DNA from 4 places in the Vibrio sp. T11.5 genome. Region 3 is predicted to be linked to each of the others. Evidence: predicted binding sites of a transcription regulator. Region 3 holds the regulator's gene; each other region holds the start of a gene.
What was found. The regulator CRP, encoded in region 3, controls carbon source genes, mostly activating them, when cyclic AMP is high. The targets are predictions, from matches to a motif close to TGTGANNNNNNTCACA.
Positions count from the first base shown of each region.

Region 1: a site for CRP is predicted at 4,665-4,680, ahead of recB (exodeoxyribonuclease V subunit beta). Genes of this name have one in related genera too.
Region 2: a site for CRP is predicted at 2,996-3,011, ahead of cdd (cytidine deaminase). Genes of this name have one in related genera too.
Region 4: a site for CRP is predicted at 5,879-5,894, ahead of OH455_RS16585 (NupC/NupG family nucleoside CNT transporter). Genes of this name have one in related genera too.

Region 1 is NZ_JAPPTP010000011.1:96,594-104,346, reverse strand. It holds gene recD (exodeoxyribonuclease V subunit alpha) at 1-943, opposite strand, end outside; gene recB (exodeoxyribonuclease V subunit beta) at 946-4,566, opposite strand; gene recC (exodeoxyribonuclease V subunit gamma) at 4,822-7,753, opposite strand, start outside.
Region 2 is NZ_JAPPTP010000009.1:161,132-168,884, reverse strand. It holds gene purT (formate-dependent phosphoribosylglycinamide formyltransferase) at 1-358, opposite strand, end outside; gene OH455_RS11830 (HD-GYP domain-containing protein) at 695-1,897, shown strand; gene cdd (cytidine deaminase) at 1,946-2,833, opposite strand; gene OH455_RS11820 (CidB/LrgB family autolysis modulator) at 3,084-3,761, opposite strand; gene OH455_RS11815 (CidA/LrgA family protein) at 3,761-4,126, opposite strand; gene sbcB (exodeoxyribonuclease I) at 4,271-5,695, opposite strand; gene OH455_RS11805 (hypothetical protein) at 5,878-6,060, shown strand; gene OH455_RS11800 (Arm DNA-binding domain-containing protein) at 5,976-6,173, shown strand; gene OH455_RS11795 (ankyrin repeat domain-containing protein) at 6,573-7,753, shown strand, end outside.
Region 3 is NZ_JAPPTP010000020.1:53,032-60,784, reverse strand. It holds gene OH455_RS17775 (aspartate aminotransferase family protein) at 1-337, shown strand, start outside; gene astA (arginine N-succinyltransferase) at 534-1,553, shown strand; gene astD (succinylglutamate-semialdehyde dehydrogenase) at 1,571-3,028, shown strand; gene OH455_RS17760 (DUF1338 domain-containing protein) at 3,208-3,999, shown strand; gene crp (cAMP-activated global transcriptional regulator CRP) at 4,245-4,877, opposite strand; gene OH455_RS17750 (phosphoribulokinase) at 5,120-5,989, opposite strand; gene OH455_RS17745 (YheU family protein) at 6,077-6,289, opposite strand; gene OH455_RS17740 (hydrolase) at 6,329-7,306, opposite strand; gene OH455_RS17735 (TIGR02444 family protein) at 7,318-7,753, opposite strand, start outside.
Region 4 is NZ_JAPPTP010000018.1:540-8,292, reverse strand. It holds gene arsB (ACR3 family arsenite efflux transporter) at 1-825, shown strand, start outside; gene OH455_RS16610 (DUF1289 domain-containing protein) at 859-1,047, opposite strand; gene OH455_RS16605 (mechanosensitive ion channel family protein) at 1,138-1,995, opposite strand; gene OH455_RS16600 (DM13 domain-containing protein) at 2,136-2,603, opposite strand; gene pepT (peptidase T) at 2,682-3,911, opposite strand; gene OH455_RS16590 (DUF3429 domain-containing protein) at 3,999-4,433, opposite strand; gene OH455_RS16585 (NupC/NupG family nucleoside CNT transporter) at 4,544-5,752, opposite strand; gene OH455_RS16580 (exoribonuclease R) at 6,333-6,779, shown strand; gene OH455_RS16575 (carbonic anhydrase) at 6,935-7,657, opposite strand.

The DNA of each region.
Region 1 (7,753 bases), on a different contig from region 3:
TTGGGATTTGTTCTTTAAGCGCGGGTTCAACAGGCAATTCTGCTACCGCCTTACCGATAGATTCCGTCAGGCGCGCAGCCGCTTTACCTGTCGGAGCGACGAGCTTAATCGCCGGAGCATCGCCAGCTTGCTGAGCCTGAGTGATCAGGGCGGCAAGCAATTTCGTCACTGTGGTGGTTTTTCCGGTGCCCGGACCACCAGAAATCACCGCAAAGCGTCGTGTCAATGCCACAGCTGCCGCTACCTTTTGCCAGTTTACACAAACCGACACAGGTACCAGCTGATCCAGTACGTTCAAATTCTCTATTTTGGTCGCATTAAGGAGCTTTTGGTCTATGGTAGGCCAATCGAGCTGTTCGCTGCTCACTACATCAAGATGATCGCAGACTAACTGCTGTCTGAGTACCTGTGTAGAACTCCCATCAGATTGCGCGGAGGCCAGAGCACTAAAGAGGTAACGATAGTTTCTGGCAAACAGGTGATCCAACAATTCTGCCAGTTTTTGAGCATCAGTAGGCTTTAGGATCATGGGTGACCCAAAGCTGTTCAAGCGATTTGCCAGCACCACTTCGTAATGCCAATAACGATGCAGGTAAAGTCGTTCACCGTCAAAAATCATTGGCGATGTCTGCCCTTGTTCCCCAACCAAAGATGAAGCCTGAAGTAGTGATGGCCAATCTGCGTTTTGTAGCATTTGATTAAGCTCGATAGCCACATCACCAAACAGTCCCAATTTGGCTGCCAAATCCACAGGCTGTCCGTAACTGTCAAACAGTGGCAAGCAAATATGCCCCTTACCTAACTCGCAGCTGAGTATTGCGGCAATAAAAGCAACGTATTCATCTTTACTTTGAGCAAGAATAAAACGAGCAAACTGATAATCAATCTGTCGGATTGAACCTTTGCTCGCCAGAGGCTGAAGACGCGAAAAGAGATCTTGCATGATTAGAGTAACTCCATCTGACCAGAGCTGGACTGTTTCGGTTCGATAGGACGCCCATCAATCAGGCTGTCCAAATCTTCGAGAAACTCAAGTGTCGGCCGTGCAGAGAAAATGCCGTGGTCACTTGCTCCATCCATACCGCGTAAAAACAGGTAATAGACTCCGCCAAAGTGAGCCTGGTAATCATAATTTGGTACACGCGAGCGCAGGAATCGGTGTAAGGCCAACGCATAGATTTGATATTGGAGATCATAGCGGTGATCCGCCATGGCCGCTTTCAGAGCCTCGCCATGATAGTCAGCGACATTGTCTCCAAGGTAATTGGATTTCCAGTCAAGTACGTAATACTTGCCCTGATGTTCAAACACCAAGTCAATAAAACCTTTCAGCATACCCTGTGTGGAATGAAAGCCCAGATCGCCAGCTTTGGCAGACAGAGGGTCATGACGCTGAATGACGCGATTCAATGCAGGCGCAGTCAGTATTTCAATCGGCAACAAGAACTCCATTTCAACTAAACGTTGGGCAGGCTGCTTTTGGTTGAGTTTCAGTTGCTTACCATCTAACGGCGTTGCCAATACAGTATCGACGAGTTGTTGCAGTATCGGCAACCAAGCTAGGTCAAGCTGCTCACTTTCCATCAAATTAACCATGATGTCGCTATTACTGTCTGAGATTGCAGATTCGGTAAACTCAACCTCTTCAAATAAGGTGTGAAGGAAGGTACCTGGTCTAGCGCCTTTAGGGAAAGTAAAAATACTTTTCTCAGGCTCTAGCTGCTCTTCCTCCTGCTTCTCATCAGAAGAGTCGACATCCAATAACAAAATATCCGTCACAGCATCGTCAAAATGGTGGCTAGCTCCCTGCTTAACCAAACCGGAATAACTGGTGATCCGCCAATTACGGTCAATTTCATTTTGCAATTCATTGGCGCGCAGGGCTTGCTTCTCCGCTTCTCTAACAACCAGCTTTTCATTCACACTCTCAGGCAAGTCCGCCAACCGGACACAACTCAGCTGCTGAGCGTGCTGTTGCAACGCAGCGGTTAAATCGGCGATGCCGCCTGGCTGGCCATTTTGTAATAAATACCCCATCGCACTGTGGTGCACGCCAGTCGGCTCTTTCGTCGAGCGACCATTACGTAGCGGCGCCGCACCGACAAAGCAGCCATAAACCGCGCGGGTGAGCGCCACGTAGATCAAGCGCAGATCTTCCGCCAGCCGCTCCTTGTCAGCTTGCTGTAATGAGGCGTCCTGTTTGGTGATATCCAGAATGGTTTTGTCTGAAGCACTATCGTAATACTTAGCTTCACTCGCCTCTCGATAGCTGAATACAAACGGCAAAAACACCAGATCGTATTCCAACCCTTTTGATTTGTGGATGGTGACAATCTGCACCAAATTGCGCTCCGATTCCAAACGCTGGATCTGCTCCTCACTTCCCCCGAGACCATTGCGGGCATCACTAATAGCCTGAGCCAACCAGCGCAGCAAACCGTGGTCACTGTCGAGCTCTTGGCTGGCTTGTTGAAGCAGCTCTCCTATGTGCATAAAATCCGTCAGAGATCGCTCGCCATTATCTTCTTCAAGCAATCGTTCTGCGATGTGCCTTTTACTCATCACACTACGCAGCATCGGCAATACGCCACGTTGACTCCATAAGCGGCGATACTCTTTAAACTCATTGATGGCATTTTCCCACTCATTTTCATCGTTATTGAGTTTGTCGAGAGTTCCGGCATCAAGAGCAAACAGCTCTGATGCAAGGCTGGCTCTTAAAGCCCGGTCATTTTCCGGTGTAAGCACGGCTTGGAGTAATCGCTGTAGGTCTTCTGCCACCTGTGAGACAAATACGCTATCTCGGTTGGACAGATACACGCTGGCAATCCCCTGCTCTGCCAAGGCCTGTTTGATCATTCGACCTTCACTGCCGGTTCGAACCAATACAGCAATGTCTCCGGCCTGAATCGCGTGTTGAGACTTTCCATCATCAAAAAATGCACGCTCACTCTGAGCCGCCGACAAAATATGATGGATTTCATCGGCACAGGCCTGCGCCATGGCTTGATGATATTCACCTTTCGCCAACGGCTTCTCTTCAGCTTCTTGTAACCAGTAAGTCATTGCCGGTTGACGCTGCCCATCTATCATCCACTGGCGTTTGTCTGCATTCGGACTCGATTTAACCGGAAGAAACGGAATGTCATCGTCATACACAAACGGGCTGCTCGGCGTTTCGAACACCTGGTTCACCGCCGCGACCATGTCTGAGCTCGACCGCCAGTTGGTACCAAGAGTGAAGTGAGAGGAGACCTGATTACGTGCCTTGATGTAGGTAAATATATCCGCACCACGAAAACCGTAAATCGCCTGTTTGGGATCACCAATCATGAACAAACCACACTGAGGGTGCTCAAGATAGATACGGCTGAATATGCTGTATTGAAGCGGGTCGGTATCCTGAAATTCATCGATCATGGCGACCGGATAGAGAGACCGGATTCGCTGCGTAAGTAGCTCACTATCATCTTCATCAATCGCTGCGGACAACTGAGTCAGCAGATCATCAAACGACAGCCACTGTTTCTGCTGCTTAGCCTTCGCCAACATCTCGCGGCACTGTTCAATGGCGTGTGCCAGCAGTGGTGCTTCAAGACTAATAGGTTTGGCGAGAAACTGCTCGATAGCAACAAAAGCAGGATGGCTTGGCGCCTGCCCGTTAGGGGTCTTATCTTGCAGGATATTCTGTGCAAACTTTTCTAGTTTATCCGGGTACTCATAGCCCGTGGTTTCACTCGCAGCCCACATGTCCACCGTTTCAAGCCAAGCAGGCAATGATTTCTTGGTGTAGCTACGCTTGTTGACATCCGAGTCGCTGATAAGAGCAAGGTAGTCTTGTTGTCCTTCACGCCAAATTGCTTTGAGTTCATCAATCTGTTTGAGGTTCTGGCTATGCAGGTCAGCCATACTGCCTTGCATAGCTGGCACTGAGAGCTGCAAAGGTGCCCCAGTTAAATAAGGGCTGATCTGTTTCAGCAGTTCGGCAGGCGCTCCCCAAATTCGGCGTACTTCACCGGCAAGATTAAGTGGTAGTGGGTAGAAATTACGTCGCCAGTAATCCGCCACAACCTGAGCTTTAAGGTGACTTTCATCAGTGATGAATTCGTTGTTAAATCGACTACCAGACTCAAACGCATTTTGAGTTAACATGCGCTGACAAAAGCCGTGAATCGTATAGACTGCCGCTTCGTCCATCTGCCTTTCCGCTTGAAGGAGAATTTCAGCCGCTTGAGAATGATCGTCAATGACTTCAAGCAAAGGTTGAATGACGGGATCACCGCTTTGACCACGAGAAAAGGCCAGCCGCGCATCATGAATTCGGGCTCGAATCCGGTCTCTCAATTCAGCGGTCGCGGCCTCGGTAAAGGTCACCACCAGAATTTGGTCTACCGTTAGCGGCTGCTGGTGTTTGCTCTCCGCACAGCCATGACCAAGCAGCAACCTGAGGTACAGACCAGCAATAGTGAAGGTTTTTCCGGTTCCGGCTGACGCCTCTATTAAACGCGCGCCATGAAGCGGAAAAGTCATGGTATCCAGTGACGTTACCATTGACGTGGATGTCATAAAATTCGTGCCCTTGATGCATTTATTCCAGATTCAAATGTGATCCAGACTTTAAAACGATATTTATCAATAAAAATCCCATTCAAGATAGGATTTTATGAGACCTCTCTCACGGCAAGCGACGAGTCTTACCGATAGTATTCGCAGCACGACTTGCGCAGGCAGTACCTGATGCTAAGCAACCGAATCATGGTCCCTCTGACCTGTGGCCGTACAGAAAACGCCCTACACCAATAATGATTTCCTGGCGGCCACCTACTTCTCTATGTCTTGATTATCTTTCACTGCCAATCTCGGCGCTTGTAACACTAATGCCGTCAACGTCCTGACTTGCATCGCCAACTCATCGTTCCATTCAGGCCAGATTCGAGCAATGTAAGCGTTCGCACCTTCTCCGTGGCTAAGATAACCATCGTTAAATGTGTCTGCCATTTTCTTGAGTGACTTTTCTTCATCATCAACCCAATTACCACGGCTAAAACCCGCTTCTACACAAGCTAAAGCGGTATTCGGGAAGTACGTTAAAGGCGTTGTCATTCCCTGATAGAACAAACGAACCAACTCTCCCAGCGTCGAGTGAGCAACAGCTGCATTCTCAAGTGGCGAAAACGTTAGGTGCACAGCTCCTTCTTTGCGGTCATAACCGACCATATGCGAGCAGTGCTGATGTCCCATCGCATTCAGAGCCAAATGATCGATCCAGACAGCAAGGTAATCCTGAGCACGAATTCGCCCACTGCGGAAACGAACTAAGCCCGATTGATAACTTTGAGTTAACCAACCTGTCAGCTGAACAGGTTTTCCTTCTCCCAGCACATCAAAGGTCAGTTTCACTTCAACATCGTCGCTCGGTGAGACACATAACCAAGTGAGCTTTTCTACCAGCTCTTCAGCCTGCACTCGATTGGTTTCAAATTCTATATCACCAAATGCGCCTACTGGTAGTTTACCTTGAGCACGTTGATGGGCGATGAAGTCGTCAATAATGACTTGCTGATCCCCTGCTCCACTGAGCTGGTGTTCAAGCAATAATTCCAACAGGCTATCGCGCATTTGGTAGCTTTCTAAGCCATTGAGAACGAATGGCTCATCATCTTCCATTACAGGTAACGGGGGCTCAAACACAACCTTAAGACGGCGATTAAAAAAATACTGCACAGGCAAACGCCAGAAGCGTTGTAACTCCACCAAATCCAGTTCAAGCGGATAGACTGCATCTAACAGGTAATCACTTAACTGACGATTGAATTGGCCACCGACTTGTCCTTGTCGATTCGCCGCAGGCAACCACTCTTTGGCGTAACTGGCATTATGTTCAACAAAAGCACTCGGGCTAAACGGCACCATAGAGTGAATGGCACTAATACTATTGAGCAGACGTTGACCGGATTCATCCACCGCTAACGCTTCGTCTCCTGCCAGACAATAGTTTTGTTGGCAATATTCCATCAACTCGGACACCAATACTGACGGTACGCGCTCAGTATTGTCCTGAATCGAGCGACCCACGTAGCTGATATAGAGCGTATGCTGCGCTGACAACAAGGCTTCCAAAAATAGATATCGATCATCATCCCGACGAGAGCGATCACCGGGTTTCGCACGCCCATTCATCAAATCAAACCCTTCTGGCGGCACGGTTCGCGGATAAATCCCGTCGTTCATTCCAAGCAGACAGACGGTACGAAATGGAATCGATCGCATTGGCATCAAGGTACAGAAGTTCACTTGGCCTGCTAAGAAACGCTGACTGACTCGGGTCCCGGAGAGTTTGTTGTGCAAATATTGAGAGACAATATCTGGTGTCAGATCCTGCTCATAAGACGCTTCTTGAAGTTGATCTTTTAAAGATGTCAGCGTGTCCCGAATCGATTTGAGCGCCACTTCACCTTCTAGATCAACGCTAAAAAAATCATCCAAGGCAAACGTCAAGGTTTCACGCCAGTATTCAATGGACTGAGTCTTGGCCAATTGAACGCGGTAATCGCTGACAGTTTCGATAAAGTGAGACAATTTACCCGCCAATTCAGCGCCGATACCTTGAACCTGATTGTAAGGTGACAACAGACCATCTTCGGTTTCGAGTAACCCTGCTGATTCTGGCATAGCGTAACCCAGCAACATTCTCTGAATGCCAAATTGCCAAGTATTTTGCGACGTTTCAGGCAAATCAAACTCTTCGCCAGTGTGTTGATTAAGTCCCCAGCGAATGCCCGACTCTTCGACCCATTGCTTCGCTTGAATGAATTCATCTTCATTCAAACCAAATCGAGTCAGAATAGCGGGTGTTTCTAGCAACTCAAGTAATTCAGAAGCAAGACAACGAGTATTCGGTAAGTTCACCACCTGCATAAACGCATGCAAGATAGGGCTTTCCTGATCAGCCGTACGGTCAGAGATAGAATAAGGAATAAATCGCTCCCCTGGCGCATTACCAAACACCGCCTGAATGGCCGGACTGTAGGCATTAATATCCGCCACCATAACAATGATATCGCGTGGTTTTAGACTTGGGTCAGAATCAAACATCGTCAGTAGTTGATCATGCAGCACTTCCACTTCGCGCATTGGGCTGTGGCAAGCATGTAAAGTGACCGAGCGATCCCGCTCATCAACCACTTGCTTGTGATAACTATCTTCGAGGGTATTATCATCCTGATGCTCTTCAAGATTGAGGATATCAGCCTGCAAATGGTGCAGCAAAGAGTCACGGTCAATATCGACGAAAGCTTCAATTTCATGAGATTCCAGTTGAGACAGTAAATACATGTTGTCTCTACCTAACTTGCCCATTGAAGCGAGTAAGCTGTTACCCACAACATTGGTGTGCAGTTCATCATCGAGGTTTTGTTCAACATCACCTTTGAGCTGCTGTGTTTCACCATCTAACTCAGAATGGTCTTGTTTCCATACCAGATGTTGTCGATGCCGAGCAGCCAAGCGCGCGAGGTATTTACGATCGCGAACCTCTCCCCAGTAATAGCGACAGGGGTTAGTAAACATCAGATGGACATCTATATGCTCACCGATGGCTTTAAGCGCATCCATGTAGCGAGGCGGTAGTGAAGTGATGCCAAACACAAACAGTCGTTTCGGCAAATGTTCAAAATTACCACTGTAGTTTTCCAGCGTATCGATGAAGTGTTCGTATAGGTTGGCGCGATGATAGGGCGACTGCCCTAGTTCA
Region 2 (7,753 bases), on a different contig from region 3:
CTGCCATTCGCCGAATTCCTTCTCGATTCATTGTTAGGCGAGTAGCATTCGCTGTCGGGACCACATTGACGCCATTGGCTTCAAGCTCAACCAGCTTATCTGTAGCAATTGCTTCGATTTCAGGTACTACATAATCGGGTTTTTCTTTGGCGATGAGCTGTTCTAGTGCATCACCATCAAGCATGTTCAGTGTGTAGCTACGGTGTGCTACCTGCATTGCGGGGGCATTTTCATATCGATCACAAGCGATGACCTCCAAGCCCAAACGTTGACATTCAATAGCGACTTCTTTTCCAAGCTCTCCCGAGCCTAGGAGTAAAACTCGTGTCGCATTGGTGCGAGTTGCAGTACCAAACATAGATAACCTTTAAATACGCGGATATGAAGTTGACTCGAATCATACGCATATATAGACAAAAAGCAAACGTTTGCTTTTTGTGTCGGGAGGATACAGTGCAAGACCACGAAACCTCGCTCAGCCAGCCATAGCGGAAAAAAATTTGAAGGATGCTGCTTTCCTTATTACCGAATTTCATCAATAAGTTAGAGCTTTTGAGACCAGTGAAACTTTGATGTAACAAACAAATTGTTATTGTGATTTGTATCAATAATGAGAATACTTAAGTAGAATGATGAGTTTGAGCTTATAATTCACTCAAACTATAAAATTAACAATAGTAGCCTTAGCCGATAGATGAAATACGATCCAAGCAACTCCATAAAGGTTCCAATTGATACGTTGACGGTTGGAATGTTTGTTACCGCAATCGAAGATAACGAACGCGTTAATTTAGCCAATGCTGGTAGAGTCTCCTCCCAGCAAGCTATTCAGCAGCTGATCAAAAATGGAATTAGATTTGCGTGGGTGGACCAAAACCTTTCTGTCAAAGGAAGTGTCTTTAAGCCGGTGGTTGAGGAGGCCCTACCCGAAGAAAGTGCATCGACCACACCGGTAACGCGAAAGCCTATGAGCCGGTTTTCCAAGCAAAAGCGAGCTTCAAAGATCATCCGTGAAGCGAAAGATCTGGCTCAAAAAATCCTCAACCAAACGTTTGATGATAAGTCGATTCATGTCGATGAATTGGAGGGGTGGGCCGACGACCTTATCGAAACCGTATTGATTGATTCAGATGCGTTACATTGTGTCTCTGCTTTGCGCAACAAAGACGAATACTTGCTTGAACACTCAGTCAATGTTGCAACCTTACTCGTCACCTTTGGTAAGCATCTTGATTTGCCAAAGGACACGCTTAAACAGCTTGCAATTGGCGGCATCATTCATGATGTTGGTAAAATCAAGGTCGATGACAAAGTTCTGCATAAACCTGGCAAACTCACACCTGAGGAGTTTGATCATATGAAGCTTCATCAGGTGTTTGCTGAAGAGATTATCCTAACGGTGGAGGGATTAGGAGACATCAGCCGAGATGTGTGTTTGATGCACCATGAAAAGTTAGATGGTAATGGTTACCCTAAAGGCCTGAAAGGCGAGGAAATTCCGCTGCATGGTAGAATGAGTTGTATTGTTGATATTTACGATGCCTTGACTGCCGATCGTTGTTACAAAAAAGGGATGAGTTCGGCGGAAGCGTTCAAGATAATATTGAGTTTAACGCCATTTCATCTTGATCGGGACTTGGTTTATAAGTTTATCAACTGTATCGGTGTTTATCCTGTGGGAGCATTGGTCGAGCTCAATGATGGCAGGGTAGGTATTGTTTGGACATCGAACCCAGATGAGCCCTTAAAACCAGAAGTGAAGTGTTTTTATTCGCGTAAATACAAGCGCTTTGTTGACGTTAGCTTTGTCGATATTAAAAATAGCCAGTATAAAATCGAGAGAGCGATTGCTCCGTCTAACCTAAATGTCGATCCGACTCCCTTCTTTGATGTTTGATCAGACTGCAAAAAAGGCGCTTTTTCAGCGCCTTTTAGTTTTATTGTCTTAGATGGCCAGATACGCAATAGGAATATCTGGGTTAATTGCTTCCAGAGTTGATTGCGTGTCGGCGAGGTGACTAATAGAACCTTCAGACATTTCAACTAGCGCGGTTGTTGCAATATCGTCAAAAGATTCACCATCAAGTAAGAGTTGAATAAGTGCCACTTGTAGAGGTGGAAGACTAGGGTTAAATGCTGCGTTTTCAGCATAGGCACCTTGATACACTTTGCCGTTTTTCAGCTTGATGCTCACGCCACTTAAGTTGTGTGTATACGGCGCGTGACTCTTATTGAGCGCACTCAGGGCTTTCAGTATCATTTCATCAGACTCTTGACACTTTTTGCCGTGATCTATAGTCGCCATCAAACCGGATTTGATGCCAAGATCAGATGGACCAAAGGATTCAGGTAGGTACTCTTTTAGTGTTTTTTCATCACGTTGAGGTAGTTGGACTACCAAGCTGTCCGCCGTCGTCAGTTCGTTCATAAACTGTCGGCAGTGGCCACATGGGCTAAAGTTGATTGTGATGTCAGAGATACCTTGCTCGCCTTTCATCCAGGCATGGCTGATGGCAGATTGTTCTGCATGAACCGTTTGGCCGAGTTGGGCCCCTAAGATCTCTACGTTTGCTCCAAAGTACAGGCGTCCGGTAAGACCGCGAACAATGGCACCCACGTAGAATTTCGAGATCGGCGCATAAGAGTAAGCGGCGGCAAAAGGAAGTAGTGAGACACGCAGTTCATCGTCTTCCAAGCCGGAAATCGTCAATAGCTCTGCAAATTGTTCCGAAGAGAGCGTCGCGTCAAAATCATCCGCTAACAAAATAGGAGAAAGGAACTCTGCGACTTTAGCTGGCGCTTCAGACAGCGCTTGTTCAATGCGGCTTCTCATATTGAATCCTTGTTTAAGCAATAATAGGTATCTTGGGGCTTGCCTGAGTTACCTGTTTAGAGTGGCTTGCCCTGATACTGGTATTACATTTTATGTAAAACGGAGAACTTTTCTGAGATTTGTATCACATAAAAGTTTGCAATGAATTTTGTTGTTTCATAATTAGAGTGAGCTCACACATGATAACGATTGCACTCTTCGATAAAGTGATGTGCGTCGGAATGCGAGGATAAGCAACCCGACGCAATAGTTATGCTGCTAGCCAGATAGCCAGCGCAAAGAATGAGGGGGCGAGGATGGAGGTGATCACACCACAAACTACCAGTGCTAAAGAACTGAAGGCGGCATCTTGAGCATCTTTTTCTGCACAAGTTGCGGTACCTAAGGCGTGTGAGACCGTACCCATAGTCAACCCTTTAGCAATAGGATGTGTAATGTTAAGCCAGTTGTATATAGGGTAAGCCAAGATGGCGCCAAACAGGCCGACCAGCAAAACCAGAATAGCGGCAATAGCTGGCTCCCCGCCAAGATGGCTCGACACTTCCATTGCGATGGGAGTCGTAACCGACTTGCCAAGTAAACTAGCGATCAAAGAGAGATCCGTTTGCATGTAGGAGGCAATAACGGTGGCTGTTAGCATCGACATGATGCTGCCGACACCACACGCCAACATAATGATCCGCCAGTTAGCGCGTATCTGTGGCAGTTGTTCATACAGAGGGTAAGCGAGAGCAACCACAGCAGGTTGAAGTAGGAAATTAATCCATTTATTGTCATCGTAATAAGTTTCAAACGGCACATGAAGATAGGTGAGCAACGGAATCATGACCGCTAAACTGATTAACAGAGGGTTCATAAAAGGGCTACTGACCTTTTGGCATAGCCAGCGCGCAGATAGGAAAACGATAATCGTCACCACTAGCCACATTATTGGTTACCTCGCTTTAGCATTCTATCCAACATCAGTCCAAGCACAACGATGACGATCAATGTGCCTCCAACGGCACTAGCGAGAATAGGCAGGGCATTGTTGTAAAGCAGATCGAAATGCTCCATGAGTCCGACGCTGATCGGTACAAACAGAAGTACCATGTAGCGAATAAACAACGTGGCGCTTGGGCGTACCCACTCAACAGGTACTAGGCCACTCGCAAGGAGAGCGAATAGGATAAGCATACCGATAATGCTTCCCGGAATAGAGATATCTAGAAGGTTTTGAAGGTTCATGCCTGCCATAAGACAGAGTAAAATCAGCCCCATAGATACGACGTATTTAAGCAAGGTTTTCGCCATAGGTAGTGTCGTCCAAATTTTATCAACGTTTGCGTATGTGAAATCGCTGAACCTCCGGTTCAGTATGTTCACAGGCCTCGATCAAGGTGGTAGTTGTTATTGTATGATGAGGCCTAGATGTTATAGGGTGCAGGCAATAAGTTGTTAAGATACTAGTTTTTGAACGTATTGGTAAACCGATTTTAAGACAGCTATCTTTTTATCGTCACCCTCATGTTCGTGAACTAAGTTTTCTAAATTCAGCATGTAGTCTTCAATTCGACTTTCGAAGTACTCGCGGCAGTGATCCGCCCATTTTTTTTGTTCCATCTCGTCTAATGTCCCCGGGAAATGTCTTGCCCGGTAACGAAATAGAAGTGGAGCAATTCTTTCATCACAGAACGCTATATCAAGGGCAGAAAGGTTGTTTGGTTCAGTCTCTCGTATGATGTCCATTGATTTTTTTGCCGCAGGAGAGAAGAAACTGTCGTAAAGCATGGTGTCGACATCATCGCTCTTCTCGTATTCTCGCTCGATGCTGTATAGCGAATTGAGCTTTTCTCTAATTTCTGGGTGTTGTCTTAGTCGTTCAAGGTTTTGCAAACACTGTTCTCTATCAATGCCTATGTTAGCTGCATTTTCGGCCGTTAGTGTTTTAGCTGGCGCCAAAATAGGACACTTGTTGAGATGGATAAGTTTGACTGGCACAGGTAGCTCGTCTTGGCCAAGCTCAGAGTGTTTGGTGTAGAGGCGTTGATTCAACTGTTCGACATCCAAATCCAATAACGGCTGAGGATCTTTCGCTAGATCGACAACAATCACTGCGTTCTGATTGGTTGGATGCCAAGCGACTGGCACCACCCAACTGGTGTAATTGCATTCACGCCCCAACATCCCCGATACGTGCATAAGCGGCGTCATATTGACGATATCAACCAGTTCGTTGAGTTTACGTTTGTGGCGCATGCTAAGGAAATAATCAAACAGCTTAGGTTGAGCAGCTTTGACCTTTTTGGCCATTTCGATCGTTGCTATAACGTCGGCCATTGCATCGTGTGCATTCTCGTGCTCAATGCCATTGGCCACCGATAAGTGCTCTAGCTTGAAACTAGTAAAGCCTTCTTCATTCTCCGGCCAGGTAACGCCCTCTGGACGAAGCGCATGACAGGCGCGCATAACATCAAGTAAGTCCCAACGAGAGTTGCCATTTTGCCAGCTCCATGCATATGGATCGATGAAATTTCGGTAGCAGGTGTAGCGTGTCACTTCATCATCAAATCGAATGCTGTTGTAGCCTAAGTTGATGGTGTTTGGCGTAGACAACTGCTCATGAATTTTGGCAATAAATTCCGGCTCTGGTAGCCCTTTACTAACTGCTGTTTGAGGCGTGATACCAGTAATAAGCGCAGCTTCAGGCGATGGAAGATAGTCTGAAGGTGGTTGGCAGTAGATAACAAGAGGCTCACCGATAATATTGAAGTCCATATCGGTGCGTACACCCGCAAACTGGGACGGTCTGTCTTTTGCTGGGCTGGTTCCCCACGTTTCATAATCAAAAAAGAAGAATGTGGGCTGTTCGGTATTGTTCATAGCATTATTATTTTGTTGGTAATTCTTCAAATCAAGCCTTGTAAATCAGTCGATTAGCGCTAGTCATGTTGCTGTATTTTGATTTGAATATTTTAGTTTTTGCACGTTTTACATTTGCACTTGCGTCTAAATATGTGTCCAAATTCTGTAAGTGCTGTGTCCTAATTTTTAAGGCATACAAATTGAGCATCACAGATAAGCAACTAAAGGCGATTGCTAAGCAATCTGAGTATAGCGGCCGAGCAGAATTGAGTGACGGTGAAGGGCTCATTGCGAAAATATCGCCCAAAGCAAACATCACTTTCAATACCGTTGCAGGTTCAATGGTAAAAACAAACGCATCCGTATCGGGAAGTATCCGATAATCAGCCTTAAGAATGCAAGGCAAATCCACAAAAGGATGCTTGAGCTGAAACAAGAGGGCAGAAACCCTGAAATTGCCTTAACTGGTGAAACAGACTTCGTCAAAGTCATTTAGGGACAGGCACTATAAACTTATGGTTAACCCCACAATTAACCATCACCTGGGCTCCTGTCGGCGTTGTTATTGACTTCCAACTATCTTTAGTGTCTTTCCACCCTAACTTTGAAGAACCCTGAAAGCTTCCTCAAGATAGTCTTTTGGTGTGTGTCCTGAATTTATTTTCGAATTTATTTTCTGTGTCCTGAATTTATTTTCAAGGTGAGTAAGGTGTTGGCGAAATCCGGGCACCTTTGACGGTCTCGTTCAAAACCCCATTGATGGCGCCTGTGGGGTGGGGTGAATGAACGTACCTTTAGAGTCAACATGGATTTTAAATGAATCTAGTTGATTTTATTTACAGTTTTTATGATTTCGATTTAGTATGTCTCCCCCCTCCCCAAAAAAGGAAAGTTCATGCTTAAGAAGGCCTTGGCATGTTTAATCGCCACTACTATTAGCCAAGTTCACGCCGGGTCCTACCACTGCCAAAAGGAAAAACTGTTTAACGATCCGCTCGTTCGTTTACCGATTGCGGTTAAATTTGGTTGTTTAGATAAAGCTAAAGAATTTATCAAACTGGGCGACAACCCTGATAATCGAGATTTGTACAACATCACGCCTCTGATGCATGCGGCTCGAGGACATAGCGCCACCACGATGCTTCAACACCGAGGAGAGAGCCCCTTACTGATCGAAGATTTGATCAAGGCGAAAGCGCAACTCAATTTAGTGGATAACGATGGTGTAACGGCGCTGATGTATGCCGCCCTCGAGAATAATGCTTATGTGGCCGAGAAACTGATTGCCGCTAAGGCCGATCTCAATGTGCAAGATCATTCGGGCATGACGGCCATGCTGTACGCCAGCACACAAAGGGACGCCGCCATTGCAGAGCAACTGATTGATGCGAACGCTGACTTAACGATTCAGGACTATCATAGAGGCTGGACAGCCCTCATGTATGCCAGTCAAAAGGGGCGGACTGAGATTGTAGAAAAGCTAATTGCAGCCAATGTAGATCTTGATATCAAAGACAATCAAAGCGCTGCACGTACGGCCTTGATACTTGCAAGTTACAGCGGAAAAATTGATGTTGTAGACGCGTTACTGAAAGCAAATGCGAAAACCTATATACGGGATTCGACGGGCTATTCCGCTTTAGATTATGCAAAAATAAACAACAGTCGCAAAATAGTGGCGCTTTTTAGCCAATACAGGCAATCCATTGATATCAAAAACTTGCCAGTCGAACCAGAAATTTGTCGTCATACCCGCACTCAACAAGAAAAACCTGCGCTCATTTATGCGGTTGACAATGACTGCGCCCAGACAGTAAAAACATTGTTAGCGGAAGGCGCAGAGACTGAAGTCACCAATCAGTATGGTCGAACGGCTCTGATGGCCGCCAGTTTACAGCGCCATGCCGTCATTGCCAAATTGTTGATCGAGGCAGGGGCAAACGTGAAAGCGTTGTCTAACGGCGGCAGTACTCCTATTGGTGAAGCCGCAAGAGCAGGCGCTGCCGAGATTATTGAGCTACTCGTACAAGCAGGGGTTAATATCGAGACGCTTAACAAAGATGGAGAAACCCCGTT
Region 3 (7,753 bases):
TGCAGAAGCGGTGGTCGACATCGTAAGCGCACCGGATACTCTAGCAGGTGTTGCTGAGCGTGAAGCGCTATTCCGTGATGGTTTAACTGCACTTAATGATAAGTACCACATGTTCTCAGAAGTACGTGGTAAAGGTCTTCTGCTTGGTGCGGCTCTGAATGAAGAGTGGCAAGGCCGTGCGCGTGACGTACTGGTTGCAGCCGGTAAAGAAGGCTTGATGGTGTTAGTGGCAGGCGCGAATGTGGTTCGCTTTACACCTTCATTGGTTATCACCAAAGAAGAAATCGCAGAAGGATTAGCAAGACTAGATAAAGCTCTAGCAACGCTAGCTAAATAAGAAACACCTAGTCTAGTACTCATATCGATATAAACGGTGTCATCCTCAAGAGGAAGGCACGACCGAATTGGGGATCTCCTGCATCGCGTTGAGAGATTCCCAATCACGTTCGTTCCTCACTGTAGGGAATGACGAAGTCAAAGTATAAACGGATAACTAATGAGTACTAGCGTTCACGCATCAGGAGGGATTATCGATGCTGGTTGTTCGCCCTATAGCAATGTCGGACTACGACGCGCTGCACACGTGTGCAGTGGAATCGGGTCATGGATTTACATCTCTTCCGGTTAACGAAGAACTGTTAACCAATCGTATTACTCATTCAGAGTACAGCTTTGCCAAAGATAATGTGACTGAGCCCGGTGACGAAGGTTACTTGATGGTTGGTTTCGACAGTGAGACTGGCGAAGTGGCAGGTTGTACTGGTATTGAAGCGTCTATTGGCTGGGATGTGCCATTTTATTCTTACCACATTAGCACCATAGTGCATTCATCACCGAAACTCGGGGTGAACAATGTGGTGAAGTTGCTGACGTTTGGCAATAACTACACAGGTTGTAGTGAAATTTGTACCTTGTTCCTACGCCCGGATTTCCGCGTTGGGCTCAACGGTCGTCTGATGTCGAAATGTCGTTTCTTGATGATGGCGGAGCATCCGCATCGTTTTTCTGAAACGGTTTTCGCTGAAATGCGTGGTGTCTCGGATGATGAAGGTAACTCACCATTCTGGAAATGGCTGCAAGAGCATTTCTTCTCGATTGACTTCACGATGGCAGACTACCTGACCGGTATCGGTAAGAAAGGTTTTATTGCCGACCTTATGCCTAAGTTGCCGATTTATATCAACCTGCTAAGCAAAGAAGCTCAAGCAGTGATTGGTCAGGTGCATGAAAATACTAAACCTGCACTGCGTCTGCTTGAGAAAGAAGGTTTTACGTGCCGTAACTACGTCGACATCTTTGATGGCGGCCCGTCCGTGGAATGTGATGTGCGTAATATTGAGTCGGTCCGTCACTCTTTCCGCGCCAAAATCACCATTGCTGAGCACACCAGCTCGCAAGATTACCTTATCTCAAACACATCGTTTGAAAACTTCCGTGCTGTAGCAACTAAAGCGGCGTACGACCAAGCTTCTGAATCTGTGATTCTGTCGCCGGATGTGGCTAAAGCACTGGAAGTCAATGAAGGCGAATACGTTCGCATGCTGGCTCAGTAATCGAAAGGAATAGAAACATGACACATTGGATTGCAGGCGAGTGGCTTGCCGGGCAGGGCGAAGCAATGAATTCGACCAGCCCATACAACAATGAAGTGATCTGGCAAGGCGACAGTGCGTCTCCTGCGCAGGTTGAAGCGGCAGTCAGTGCGGCTCGACACGCCTTCTTAAGTTGGAAAAAAATGACTTACGCTGAGCGTGAAGCTATCGTGCTGGCGTTTGCTGAGAAAGTAAAAGAAAACAGCGAACAAATCGCTGAAATCATTGCGAAAGAAACCGGAAAACCTATCTGGGAAACACGTACTGAAGCGGCAGCCATGGCCGGTAAGATTGCGATTTCTATCCGTGCTTATCATGACCGTACCGGTGAAGCGACACGCGAAGCCGCTGGCAACCAGATTGTCCTACGTCATCGTCCTTTGGGTGTGATGGCGGTATTCGGCCCTTACAACTTCCCAGGGCATCTGCCAAACGGTCACATAGTGCCAGCATTACTAGCAGGTAACACGGTTGTATTTAAGCCATCTGAGCAAACGCCATTGACTGGCGAATTCGCAATGAAACTTTGGCAACAGGCGGGTTTACCAGCCGGTGTCATCAACCTTGTTCAGGGCGCGAAGGAAACGGGTGTTGCTCTCGCCGATGCAAAAGGCATTGATGGTGTGTTGTTCACTGGTAGTGCCAATACAGGTCATATCCTGCATCGTCAGTTTGCAGGGAAGCCAGGTAAAATGTTGGCGCTAGAAATGGGTGGCAACAACCCTATGGTGATCTCTGAGAATTATGGCGAGTTGGATGCAACCGTGTATACCATCATTCAGTCTGCTTTCATCAGTGCAGGTCAACGTTGTACTTGTGCCCGCCGTCTCTACGTACCTGTTGGTGAAAAAGGCGATCAACTGGTGACTAAGCTGGTTGAAGCGACAGAGAAGATTCGTGTTGATCAACCTTTCGCTGAGCCTGCACCATTTATGGGCCCTCAAATTTCTAAAGCCGCGGCTGACTTTATTCTTAATGCGCAAACCAACTTACAAAGCCTTGGCGGCGTGAGTTTGCTAGAAGCCAAAGCGGGTGAAGCGGCATTTGTGTCTCCGGGCATTATTGACGTGACGCCAATTGCTGATCTGCCAGATGAAGAGTATTTCGGTCCACTACTGCAAGTGGTGCGTTACCAAGGCTTGGAAAAAGCCGTTGAGCTGGCAAACGATACGCGCTTTGGCTTGTCGGCTGGTCTCGTTTCCACCGACGACAGCGAGTGGGATTATTTTGTTGACCACATCCGCGCTGGTATTGTTAACCGTAATCGTCAGTTAACTGGCGCGAGCGGTGATGCACCATTTGGTGGTCCTGGTGCTTCGGGCAACCTACGACCAAGCGCTTACTACGCAGCAGATTACTGCGCGTACCCAATGGCTTCAATGGAAGGGGGAGAAACACTACTACCCGCGACCTTAAGCCCGGGTGTTGAGTTATAAATATATTTTAAGGGTTTCCCTTACCGCCTCCCTTTTAGGGAGGTTTTTAAACGTCACAGGTTGAAGGCTATCTGATCAGATTTCTGGATAAATTTGGTCAGATAGCCTCCTTTATAAAAAATTCAGTCAACAATAAGTATAACTCCGTTAACGTAGACAAACCCAAACAAGGAGGCGTTATGACGCCACAAGTTTTATTCCAGTCGTTATGGAATGACTATATTCAACGCTTATGTCCCTCTGCTGATAACGTTCACCAGCTGCTTCAGGAAAATGAGCCGCTGATCAATGACCACATCGCCCTGCGTACATTTAACGTAGCGCCTTTAGGTATTGAAACACTGGCCAAACCATTTATCGACGTGGGCTACAAGCCATGCGGTGATTATGAGTTCGAAAGCAAGAAGTTAGTGGCGAAACATTTTGAGCACCCAGATCCAAAACAGCCGAAAGTGTTTATCAGTGAGTTAAAAGTGAACGAGTGTTCTCCAGAGCTTCAGGCCATCGTTGCCAAGCTAGTTGAGCAATTGGACACCGATAAACTCAAAGGTCATGAGTTCTTGTCTGGTGGGCGTCTGTGGGATCTGAGTTTTGCTGATTACCAGTTACTAGCAAAAGAGAGTGAATACGCTTCCTGGCTGGCGGCACACGGCTATGGTGCCAACCACTTTACAGTGAGTGTCAATCAATTAGATGCGTTTGAGGAAGTGAAAGGTGTCAATGATCACCTACGTGAAGCTGGTTTTACGATCAACGAATCAGGCGGTGAAGTAAAAGGCTCACCTGACGTGCTGCTTGAGCAATCCTCCACCATGGCAGATAAAGTGCCAGTGACCTTCACAGAAGGGACTGAGATGATTCCTGGTGGCTTCTATGAGTTTGCTAAGCGCTACCCGATGAGTAACGGTGAACTCTACCCAGGATTTGTTGCAGCCTCTGCTGATAAGATCTTCGAGAGTACTAACGGGTAGGAAAATCTGAGAACGGACTTCGTCCTCGGGAACGCTGCGCTTCGAGATTCGGGCTGCGCCCTGGTGAAACAGTCGTCATTCCATAGACCGACGAAGGAGGGAGTAGGGAATCTTTATAGATTTACCTGCTTGTTTGAAGAGATCCCCAACTCGGTCGTCCCTCCCTCTCGGGGATGACATAAGCAAACAAAAAAGCCACCAATGTCTCCATTGGTGGCTTTTAAATTCTTAGCGGTTAATCGAAATTAACGGGTACCGTAAACAACGATTGTTTTACCGTGGGCAGAAATTAAGTTCTGCTCTTCTAGCATCTTCAAGATACGACCTACGGTTTCACGAGAACAGCCAACAATCTGACCGATTTCCTGACGAGTGATCTTGATCTGCATACCGTCTGGGTGCGTCATTGCATCTGGCTGTTTTGCCAAGTTAAGCAGTGTCTGCGCGATGCGGCCTGTTACATCAAGGAATGCCAAGTCACCGACTTTCTGACTGGTCACTTGCAGGCGGCTTGCCATTTGTGCAGATAGACGCATCAGGATGTCAGGGTTAACTTGGATTAGCTGACGGAATTTCTTGAATGAAATTTCTGCTACTTCACAAGGAGATTTGGCACGAACCCATGCCGTACGCTCTTGGTCTTCTTCGAATAAACCAAGTTCACCGATAAAGTCACCTTGGTTTAGGTAAGAAAGGATCATTTCCTTACCTTCTTCGTCTTTAATAAGTACAGCCACAGAACCTTTGACAATGTAGTAAAGAGTCTCTGCTTTTTCGCCCGCGTGAATAAGCGTGCTTTTTGATGGGTACTTATGAATATGACAGTGTGAAAGGAACCACTCTAATGTTGGATCGGTTTGAGGTTTACCTAGAACCATAATATCTCACTTCCTCTGCAGGGTACGCTTGCTACTTTCCATGTTTTAGCTAAGCCTTGAATCAAGACCTACTAGGATAAGAGCACTTTTCAAATGCTGCAAGCCATCTTTGTTTCGGTTTCAAATAGTATCTTTTTTTGAAATCTATTTCTTGATTTTAATCGGGTACATCTTACGATTTTCTACGCAAAAATGTGCACATGATCACGGTATGAAAAGTAATCGTGTTTAGAACGCGAGTCTTAGCCAATTTTTCCGGTTTCAATTAACTGTTGCAAGATAGGGCGAACAATCAGCTCGACAGCGAAACTCATTTTTCCGCCCGGCACCACGAGCGTGTTGTGACGTGACATAAATGAACCGTCAATCATCGCCAGCAGATATGGGAAGTCGACATTCTTGATACCACGTAGGCGAATGACAACAAAGCTTTCATCTAAGCTTGGGATGCCTTTAGCATTAAGTGGGTTGGAAGTGTCGACGGTCGGAACACGCTGGAAGTTGATGTGAGTTCTTGAGAACTGAGGAGTGATGTAGTTGAGGTAGTCGTCCATCGAACGGACAATTGAATCCATCACCGCTTCACGCGAATGGCCGCGGTCACGGGTGTCTCTGACAAACTTTTGGATCCATTCCAAGTTGACAATGGGTACCATGCCGATCAGAAAATCGACGTGCTGAGCGACATTCACATCGCCATCAACGACGCCACCGTGTAAGCCTTCATAAAACAGCACATCAGAGTTTTCTGGCAGTTCTTGCCACGGCGTAAAGGTCCCCGGCATTTGGTTGTATGGTACGGCTTCATCAAAGGTGTGCAGATAACGACGTACCTGACCTGTCCCTTCGTTACCGTATTTACGGAAAAACTCTGCGAGCGCCGGAAAGTCGTTGGCCTGCGGACCAAAGTAGCTAATGTGACGACCTTGCTCACGGGCTTTACGAATTTCGACATCCATCTCTGGGCGAGTAAAACGGTGAAAGCTATCACCTTCGACCCAAGCGGGCTTGACGTTCATCATGTTGAACATTTTGCGGAACGCTTCAGATGTCGTAGTAGTGCCTGCACCAGAAGAACCGGTGACGGCAATGATTGGATGTTTTGCTGACATGACAAACCTTGTCTGTAAATAACTGTCCCTTGTTGCATGTCACTATAACACGCTTTATTGGAAGGGCACGGTATGATGTGTTTTAAATTAAAACTTTTGCTTGAGTTGAATATCGACGGTTTCGTGAAGCTCGGAAAACACCACAACAGCCTCGCCTGATTCGAGCTGGCTTTTTATTTGCTCGACTTTGTCTGGTAGGGATATTTCCAGTTCACCATAGTCAGTGCCCTCGCGAAGGACGAACTCACGAATCAGGTTGTCTAGTGTGTCTGGGTCAATTTGTTGCCATGGAACGATCATAAATACCTCTGTCTTTTATGCTCGAAAAGTTGAGGGCTATTATCCAGAAACCGCCAGACTTTGGTAGTAGGCTGGTAACGCTTCTTCTAACCAGAACCTAGGTTTGAGTGCGCTGCCAGTTAAGAAACCAACGTGTCCACCTTGTTCGAACAGCCGGTAGTCGATATTGTCAGGGAGGACATACTTAGGGATCACCGCATCGGTCATGAAAGGGTCGTCTTTAGCATGGATGATTTGTGTCGGTATGCGAATGTCTTTCAATTTGTGGATACCCGAACAACGTTGATAATAATCTTGTGCATCTTTAAAGCCATGCAGTGGCGCAGTGATCAAGTCATCAAATTCAAACAACTTGGTGACTCGCTTAATGCTCTGGTAAGACACATCGAGTTCGCCTTTAATTAGGTGATGTTTCCGCAAAGCCGTTTTTTTCAACGATGAGAGTAAATAGGTCTTATAAACCTTGGAAAAGCCCTTCTCGATGCGTTCTGAACAAGCCGATAGGTCAAGTGGTGCCGACACTATGGTCGCCGCAGAAAGCAGAGGCGCTTGATTGTACTCAGCTAGATAGTTAGCCAACATGTTGCCACCGAGCGAAATTCCAACGGCGACTTTGGTTTCGTTCGGCACTTGTTGATTGAGCTGCTCAAGGAAGAAACGCGCATCTTCTACTTCACCGGAGTGATATGCCCGTGCTCGGTGGTTAGGTTTACCGCTACAGCCACGGAAATGCATCATCACAGATAGCCAACCTTGCTGAGAAAATGCGTGCATCAAGCCATTGGCATATGGGCTGTAAAAGCACCCTTCTAGGCCATGAAACAAGATAAAAACAGGCTTTTTCTTCGCGTGTTCAGTTTGCCAGTCTTCACTCCACGCCAGATCGAGGAAATCACCATCTGGAGTATTCAGGGTTTGCCACAGTGGTTCAAATAGCGCTTTTTTGCGAATAAATCGTGGCGCTAGAGTTTGCAGGTGCGGATTGGCTAATCCTTTGGCAGCAATAAATTGAGTCATAAGAAAGCCTGTCAGTGGGTGAGGTCATCGATGGATTGGGCAAAAACGGCGTGTAAATGTTCTCCGCCAAGCTGACGACAATATCTTAACGTCAGCGGTTCATCTTGGTTATTCTGTAATTCTATACTATTGATGCAGTCGACCAGATCAGACTGCTGCTGCTTTTCGAGTTGTAATTCGAACTGCAAAGCTTCTCTGTAGAGGGTATCAGAAACATGAGATTTGAGCTTACGGCGCAGGTCGCGATAGCTGTGTAACAAGGTTTCTGAGCGCCCCAAACATTCTTCGACTTTATGCCAGTCTTCATCGAGAAAGGCAGCTTGCTGCTCATCAAGCCATTTCAGCAGCAACAGCAAGTTTACATTGCCTTTGAACTGGTTTTGTAAATTCAGGCACGCATCTTTGACTTCCCTAACACTGTAATATTGTAGGCTGAACTGCCATAAG
Region 4 (7,753 bases), on a different contig from region 3:
GATAAAAAGGCAATTACGCTGTCATTGGTGATGAACTGGGTTGTTGGCCCTGTTCTAATGTTCATTCTGGCACTGACGTTTCTGGCTGATCACCCAGGCTATATGGTTGGCATCATTTTGATTGGTCTAGCGCGTTGTATTGCGATGGTTTTAGTCTGGAATGATATTGGTGGTGGTAACAAAGAATATGGTGCCGCTCTGGTTGCACTGAACAGCGCTTTCCAGATCGTGACCTATAGCTTCATGGCTTGGCTGTTTATCTCTGTGCTTCCGCCGGTATTTGGCTATCAGGGTTTCGAAGTGGATATTTCCATGCTAGATATTGCACAAAGCGTAATGATTTACCTTGGCATTCCATTTCTAGCCGGTTTTTTAAGCCGTAAGTGGTTAGTCGCGGCTAAAGGCGAACAATGGTACAACCAAGTGTTTATTCCTCGTATCTCGCCTATCACCTTGATTGCCCTGCTCGCGACGATTGTGCTGATGTTCAGCTTAAAGGGGGAGATGATTCTGGAGCTACCAATGGATGTGGTGCGTGTCGCTATTCCACTGGCTATCTATTTTGTTGTGATGTTCTTTGTTAGTTTCTTTATTGGTAAGAAAATGGGCATCGAATATGATAAAAATGCCTCGATTGCCTTCACCGCGACAGGCAACAACTTTGAGTTGGCGATTGCGGTATCGATCGCGGTATTTGGTCTTAATTCAGACCAAGCTTTTGCTGGTGTGATTGGCCCATTAATTGAAGTGCCTGTTCTGATTCTTTTAGTTAATATCGCTCTACGAATGAAACAGAAATACAAACTAAGCGCACGACACGCCTAGCTACTTCTCGCCCGCCAGACATGGCGGGTACTATTATCCCCTTTCCTTTTTGCGTTGCTCACAGCGTATCAATATGGCCTGCTTTTCCTCATCCGTGCAGGAGCGCCACTGCAATATCTCATCGAGCGTACGAAAACACCCAACACAGATATCATCATCATCGAGACAGCAATTTCTTACACAAGGAATTGGCACCTGTTCATCCATGGTTTCTGTTTTCATCTTGACCTTGTTACTTTAAAGCTAGTGCTTGAAGATCCCGCTGTCGAATGGAATACAGATTTGCTTATTGTGGCAACAAAAAAGAGAGCCTCAGCTCTCTTTTGCTTCTTTATCACACTGGAAGTGTTGTTCGTACAGCTCCATAAAATCTTTCCTGATTTCCTGTTCCAAGTGCGTCGCTTTATCAGTTGGGCAGAAAATCATAAAATGCACGACCTGCTCGCCTGTCGAGCTACTGGAAATATGGATATGAGGTTCCGCACCGGGCAAATCGACCCCCGCATGCTTTTCGATCATTGTGTTGTATCGAGTGGCAACATCACTAAAATAGTGGCAATGCCCCTCAATCTTTTCGATCATTAATGGAACCAAAGGGAATAAGTTGACAAACTCGCCAACGATAATAGAAAAGTTATGATAGACGTAGCGCTTCATAAAATTGAGGTTTTTCACTGGGTAGGTGAAAAACATACTGTTTGGTAATGTCGCCGTTTTCCCTGTGTAGTGGTACTGACCATGATGAAGATCTATCTCTTGAATCACAGTGGCCATCATATTGTGCTCAATCACCTCGCCACAAATCTTGCCAACCTCAATCCAGTCGCCAATGCGAAATGACCGTGAGCTCGCTCTCTGGATAGAGCCTGTAAAACAAAGAATGATCTCTTTCGATGCCACAACGATAGCAACGGCAATCGCCGTAACCGACAGCGCAAATTCATTAACTTCCGACTTCCACAGCATGAAAAGCAGCACAACGGTAATGGCGAATGCACCATTCTTAGTGCGCGACATCCAGTTACGCTGTTCTTCAGACACAAACGCAACGTCACCACGAATTTTGGATAAAACAATACGGCGTATTATCGCTATCAGAAGGATAATGAGCGCGGTAAAAATAAATTTTTGAGTCAGAAGAAAATCGATTACGGCTTGTACTTTCTCCATTCTCGGCTCCTATTGTTATTATAGAGAAAGGGGCCAAAGCCCCTATAAAAATTCCGTTTTGAATGAGATTAACTTCCCATAATTATTGATAATAATCTAGTTTACATTTCTATTAATGCAGACTGTGTAGCGTTGACAAGCTATTTGAAACGCGCAGACGTAATAAACTCACCAAAGGTTTCACACCAAACAATCACGGTATTGTATTGGGCCACATCAACGTCTTTTGGCAAGCTAAGGGCAAAACGATCAAACGTCTTCACCTCTCCCACTCTCACCATGGTATGCTTTTTCTGGTTGAAGTTGGCTTCAGTTTCAATAAACTGAGGTGATAGGTAAAGTTTATAGTCCGGACCAGGGGCAAGCTCACCGACAAAAGCAATTTGGTCATGACTAATAGAAACAGAGCCCTCTCCCCAATGAAGAAAATCACTGTCTTTTCGGTCGCGCTGGAAGGTTGCAGTATAAACCGCCTTGTTGGTCACAGCCTCCACTGAGCTCATTGAGGGAGAATCTGGCTGGATAAGAATGGGTAAGGCATAAATACCGACAGCAAAACCGATTGCCCCACATATAAGGTGTGTAAACAGTAAAAAAATCCTTTTCATCCCCGAAACCTCTGTTTATCAAGCATACATAGTCAATGTACACGATAATCAATGAGATAACAGGGACATATCGGAATTTTATCTGTAGTGAAGTGCTGTTTTCTCACACAAGGTCACAATAACCTGTACAGCCTGCTCCATACCTTCAATGCTAATAAATTCATGAATACCATGAAAATTATAGCCTCCTGTGAAGATATTCGGACAAGGTAAACCCATAAAGGACAACCTAGCACCATCGGTGCCACCACGAATGGGCTTAATTTTAGGCTCGACATCGCAAGCAATCATCGCTTGCTTGGCGAGTTCAATAATATGCGGATGAGGCTCGACCATTTGTTTCATGTTGAAATAGCTGTCTGATAATTTCAGCTCTACACGTCCTTTGCTTAATGTCGAGTTAAGCTCCTTCACTTTACTCTGCATCAAGGCTTTGCGTTGCTCTAGCCCGTCACGCTCAAAATCACGAATGATATAACCTAGCTCACAGCGCGCCACTGCCATTTTTGCAGACTTCAAATGATAGAAGCCTTGATATCCTTCGGTCGATTCAGGGGTTTCATCAGCGGGCATCATCAATTGGAACTGGGCGGCAATGTTCATGGCATTCACCATTTTATTTTTTGCGCTACCTGGGTGGACGTTGACTCCGTAGCAAATCACATCAGCACTGGCTGCATTAAAGTTTTCGTACTCCAGTTCGCCCACCGGACCTCCATCAATGGTATAGGCCCATTGTGCTCCAAACTTCTCCACATCAAACCGGTCCGCACCACGACCAATTTCTTCATCTGGTGTAAAACCGATGCAGATATCGCCGTGGGGAATGTCTGGATTCGCCTGCAACTCAGCAACAGCGGAAATAATTTCTGCAATACCGGCTTTGTTGTCCGCACCGAGAAGTGTGGTGCCATCCGTCGTGATCAGATTGTGGCCAAGCAGTCTACGCAGCTCAGGGTATTGAATTGGCGACAGCACTTCATCACCTTTACCTAGGGCAATATCGCCACCCTGATAATCTTCAACAATCTGAGGTTTGACATTTTTTCCTGACGCATCAGGTGCGGTATCCATATGAGCGACAAAGCCAATGGCTGGCACATCGTAGTCAACATTACTGGGCAGCTTCGCCATCAAATAGCCGTTATCATCAAGTAACACCTCACTCAAACCAAGTTCCAACAATTCTTGTTGGAGGAATTGGGCGAAAGTGTATTGCCCTTCACTACTTGGGCAGGCGGGGTTGGAAGGGTTGGACTGCGTGTTAAAGGACACGTAGCGCAGAAAACGTTGAACCAGTTCATTCATAGCGGTATCTCTTTATATTATGATTGTTAGCATACTGGCGTTCATCCTACGCCTTATAAACAAAGAGGTTTTGCTGTAAATCAGTTTTTAAGCGATGAGAGCAATACAGTGCATAACGATGACACTGGTGGTCAGCCTTGCTCTGAGGACCTTGTACCCTACGGGTTTGCGCTCTTTTTCCGCTATTCTGACTGCTCGCTCTGAAAACCAAACCAGAAAATAACCAAAGCCCAACAAGACAAGCGCTAAAGCGACGTTCTGGCGTGACAGTAGCAAGACACCCCATGTCATCACGGCAAACAAGTTACTGAGTAAAAGTGCATTACGGCTAATTTTATCTACCGAGTGATCGATGCCATTGCCCCACAGTACTCCCGACAAAAAACTCAAGATCACCACACTGTACGAAATAAACATTTCTTCGCCTGTAAGCCCGAAGAGCCTCGCACCTGTGACAATACCGATGAGGCTCAGCGCGAAAGGCACTAGCCCCAAATAACCCAGTTTAAACATGATTGACATTGACGATCTTCCATTGCTCATAAACGCATTCTTAAGTATTTTTGTTTATTACGACGAAAAAGCCCGAATAGTTTGCTATTCGGGCTTTTAATTATCGACTTAAGGCAGCATTAAAGCAGGATGAAAATACCCGCCAAACAAGCACTCATAAGATTCGCAAACGTACCAGCAAGCACAGCTTTGATACCAAGATTAGCCACTTCTGAGCGGCGCTCTGGCGCAATCACTCCGATAGAGCCAAGCTGAATAGCAATCGAACCTATGTTTGCAAAGCCACACAGTGCAAACGTGACGATCACTTGGGTATGTTCAGAAAGCAGCGCTTTGTGCTCGACAAAATCGATGAAAGCCACAAACTCATTCATAACAATTTTCTGGCCAATGTAAGAGCCCGCCATCAGCATTTCATTGGCCGGCACACCAATCACCCATGCCAAAGGAGAGAACAGGTAGCCGAACAGCGTTTGCAGCGTCAATCCGCTAAAGCCCGCCACGTCGCCCAAACTTTCAAGACCCGTGTTGACCATGGCAATCACGCTAACGAATGCAATCAACATGGTACCGACAGCAACGGCAACCTTCATGCCGTTCATTGCACCACTTGCTAAAGCATCAATCACATTACTGTCTTGCGCTTTGTCCATTGCAATATCTGATTGATCAATTGGCGTTTCACGCTCAGGAACAATGATCTTAGCCATCATCAAACTGCCCGGCGCAGCCATAAAGCTTGCGGCAATTAAGTACTTGAGCTCAACACCTAATCCAGCATAACCACCCAGTACACTGCCAGCCACAGAGGCCATGCCCCCCGCCATCACAGCAAACAATTCAGAGCGAGTCATGCGCGAAAGGAAAGGTCGAACAAGAAGTGGAGACTCACCTTGAGATAGGAAGATATTACCGGTAGCAACCAGAGACTCGGCTTTACTCGTCCCGAGGAACTTTTGGATACCACCACCGATAAACTCAATCACCTTTTGCATAATGCCAAGGTAATAAAGTGCCGAAATTAGTGCACTAAAGAAAATGATGATAGGCAGAACACGAACCGCAAAGATAAACCCAGTATTGGCTAAATCACCAAACAAGAATCCGATACCTTCATCAGCAAAACCTAACAGGCTAGAAACACCATTACTTAAACTGGTGAGTGCGGTTTGTCCCCAAGGGAAGTACAAGACTAAAGCGGCAAAACCGATTTGAAGTAACAAGGCGCGAGAGACTGTTTTCCAGTTGATCGCTTTACGACTCTCTGACAGCAACACAGCACATAATAACAGTGCCGCAACACCGATTAATCCGAATAGGACATTCATTAAAGATAACCTCTACAAGCATTGGTAAATAGCTGGTCCGGTCCGTGGGGTCATTCACCATTCCATGTGACGGCTTGTATTGGCAGAGCAGTACTCTTAACCGGGCGGAGAGTATAACGCACGCAGTGAGATATTCATCACATATTTTAACGCAAACGTTCAAATGTTCACTCAATAAACAGCTTAATCGGCAACGAACCCAATTGAGCAGATGAAATCGGAGTAGAAAAACATAAAATATGCACTTACTTGCTATAAAACCGTGAACAAAGATCACACTTTTGAAGCTATCCCCCCATTCAATGACTGAAAAAGTTTGGCAACTTATTATTTGCCATCTAGGTTTATAAAAGTGTCAACTAACGTACTAGTGACAAAAACAGATTCTCTAACAACGTCAGCAGCTAACAACGCAAACACAACAATACACTGCCCCACCTTTGGTGGGGCTATTTTGTTTATCGGCAGGACAAAAAGGTCTGGCGTCGCAGCGCACAACAAGTACTCTGTTATTTTGAACTAGATTTATACCACTAGCGGTATAGAATAAGCGCCTCTTTAACCGATGCCAGAGATCACCATGCAACGCGATTACACCCTCTCATCCCTGCAAGCTACCCCAAGAGAAGAGCTCGAAGAACTCAGTCTGCGAATGATCCACCGCCTGATCGCAGAAGAATCGATGACTGAGTTGTTTACGTTCGATGCCGATGAGACGGAATCCGAAGACAAACTGCAAGAGGCACAGTTTGATGCCATGTTGAGGATGAGTGCGATCGCTCTTAGTGAACTGCCAGCCCTTTTCAGCGAATCAGACAATCAACAGCAAAACACGCTACGCATGCAACGCTTATTGCTTTGGCATTTTTATTCGGTTTCGTTTCACCTTGAACAGGCAATACCACTTGAAGTCCATTGTCAACATGTGGAAGTGCTGCTTAAACAAGCCCCAACCAACGCATTAGAGTGGGTCACAGCTTTAACCGACTTACTGCGTCAATACGCGGCCATTAACCAAAGTCGCTAATTCGAACTCGGTAGAACTGCGATAACCCAACCTCACAACATTGCGAGAATCGCCACTAGGATACTGAGTGTGAAAGGGAAGCAAAAGCCAAACTGAGGCCAATTAGTTGTTATTCCACAACCACTAAAAAGGCCGGGCTGACCCGGCCTGATTATTTAATCGTTAGTGAGAACGACACGAGCATTCTGTTTCTGAATTGGGCGGTTGTTGTTACCCATCACCATCTGCATTTGTTTTGCCTGTTCTGTGGTTAAATTTTGCGCAGATTTAAGCACAAACCAGCGTACGCCTTCAGAACAAGGTGGCGTCGTCAGAGAGCCATTAAAGCGGTAGTACTCCCCCGTTGCAGGCAACATATCTTTTACTGCAAACGGCGTTTGTAACCTCACGGTTTGACCGGGTTCAGGCATGGTCGCCGTCAACTGTGTGATCTGGTTATTTTCCCCCGGTGCTGCGTTATACATCACAGCAACAACCGCTAGGTTGCCATCTTTATCCGCATTAACAAAATGCGCTTCCAAGGGAAAGTGTTGACCACGAATGTGGTTTTCTGAAGGAGTATGGAAATGGAACTGCGCCAGATTAAACTCAACTCCATCTACTGTTACGGCGTTATTCCCCTCAACAACCGCTTGGAGTGTATGCCCGTTATTCGTCAGCCCAGTCACCATACCCTGATACTCAATGTTGAGTGGCATCAGCTCCGCATCAACCACATCCTTGATATCAATCGGGCTTTGGTTTTTGCCAGTGGCACACTCTTTGGCAACGTCTCCCCAATGTTCAGGTCCTTTATCCCCTTTGTAACCCCATTCAGCGGCCTGAACCGTTCCCGCCATCGCAATCATCAAACTTGCGGCAATCAATGTGTTTTTCATGTTATTTCCTTATTATCGTCACCAACGGAAGATCGGCCACCATCATAAGTCGATGACCAAATCCATGAGTAGTAGGAAAACTTTGATTACCTGCGA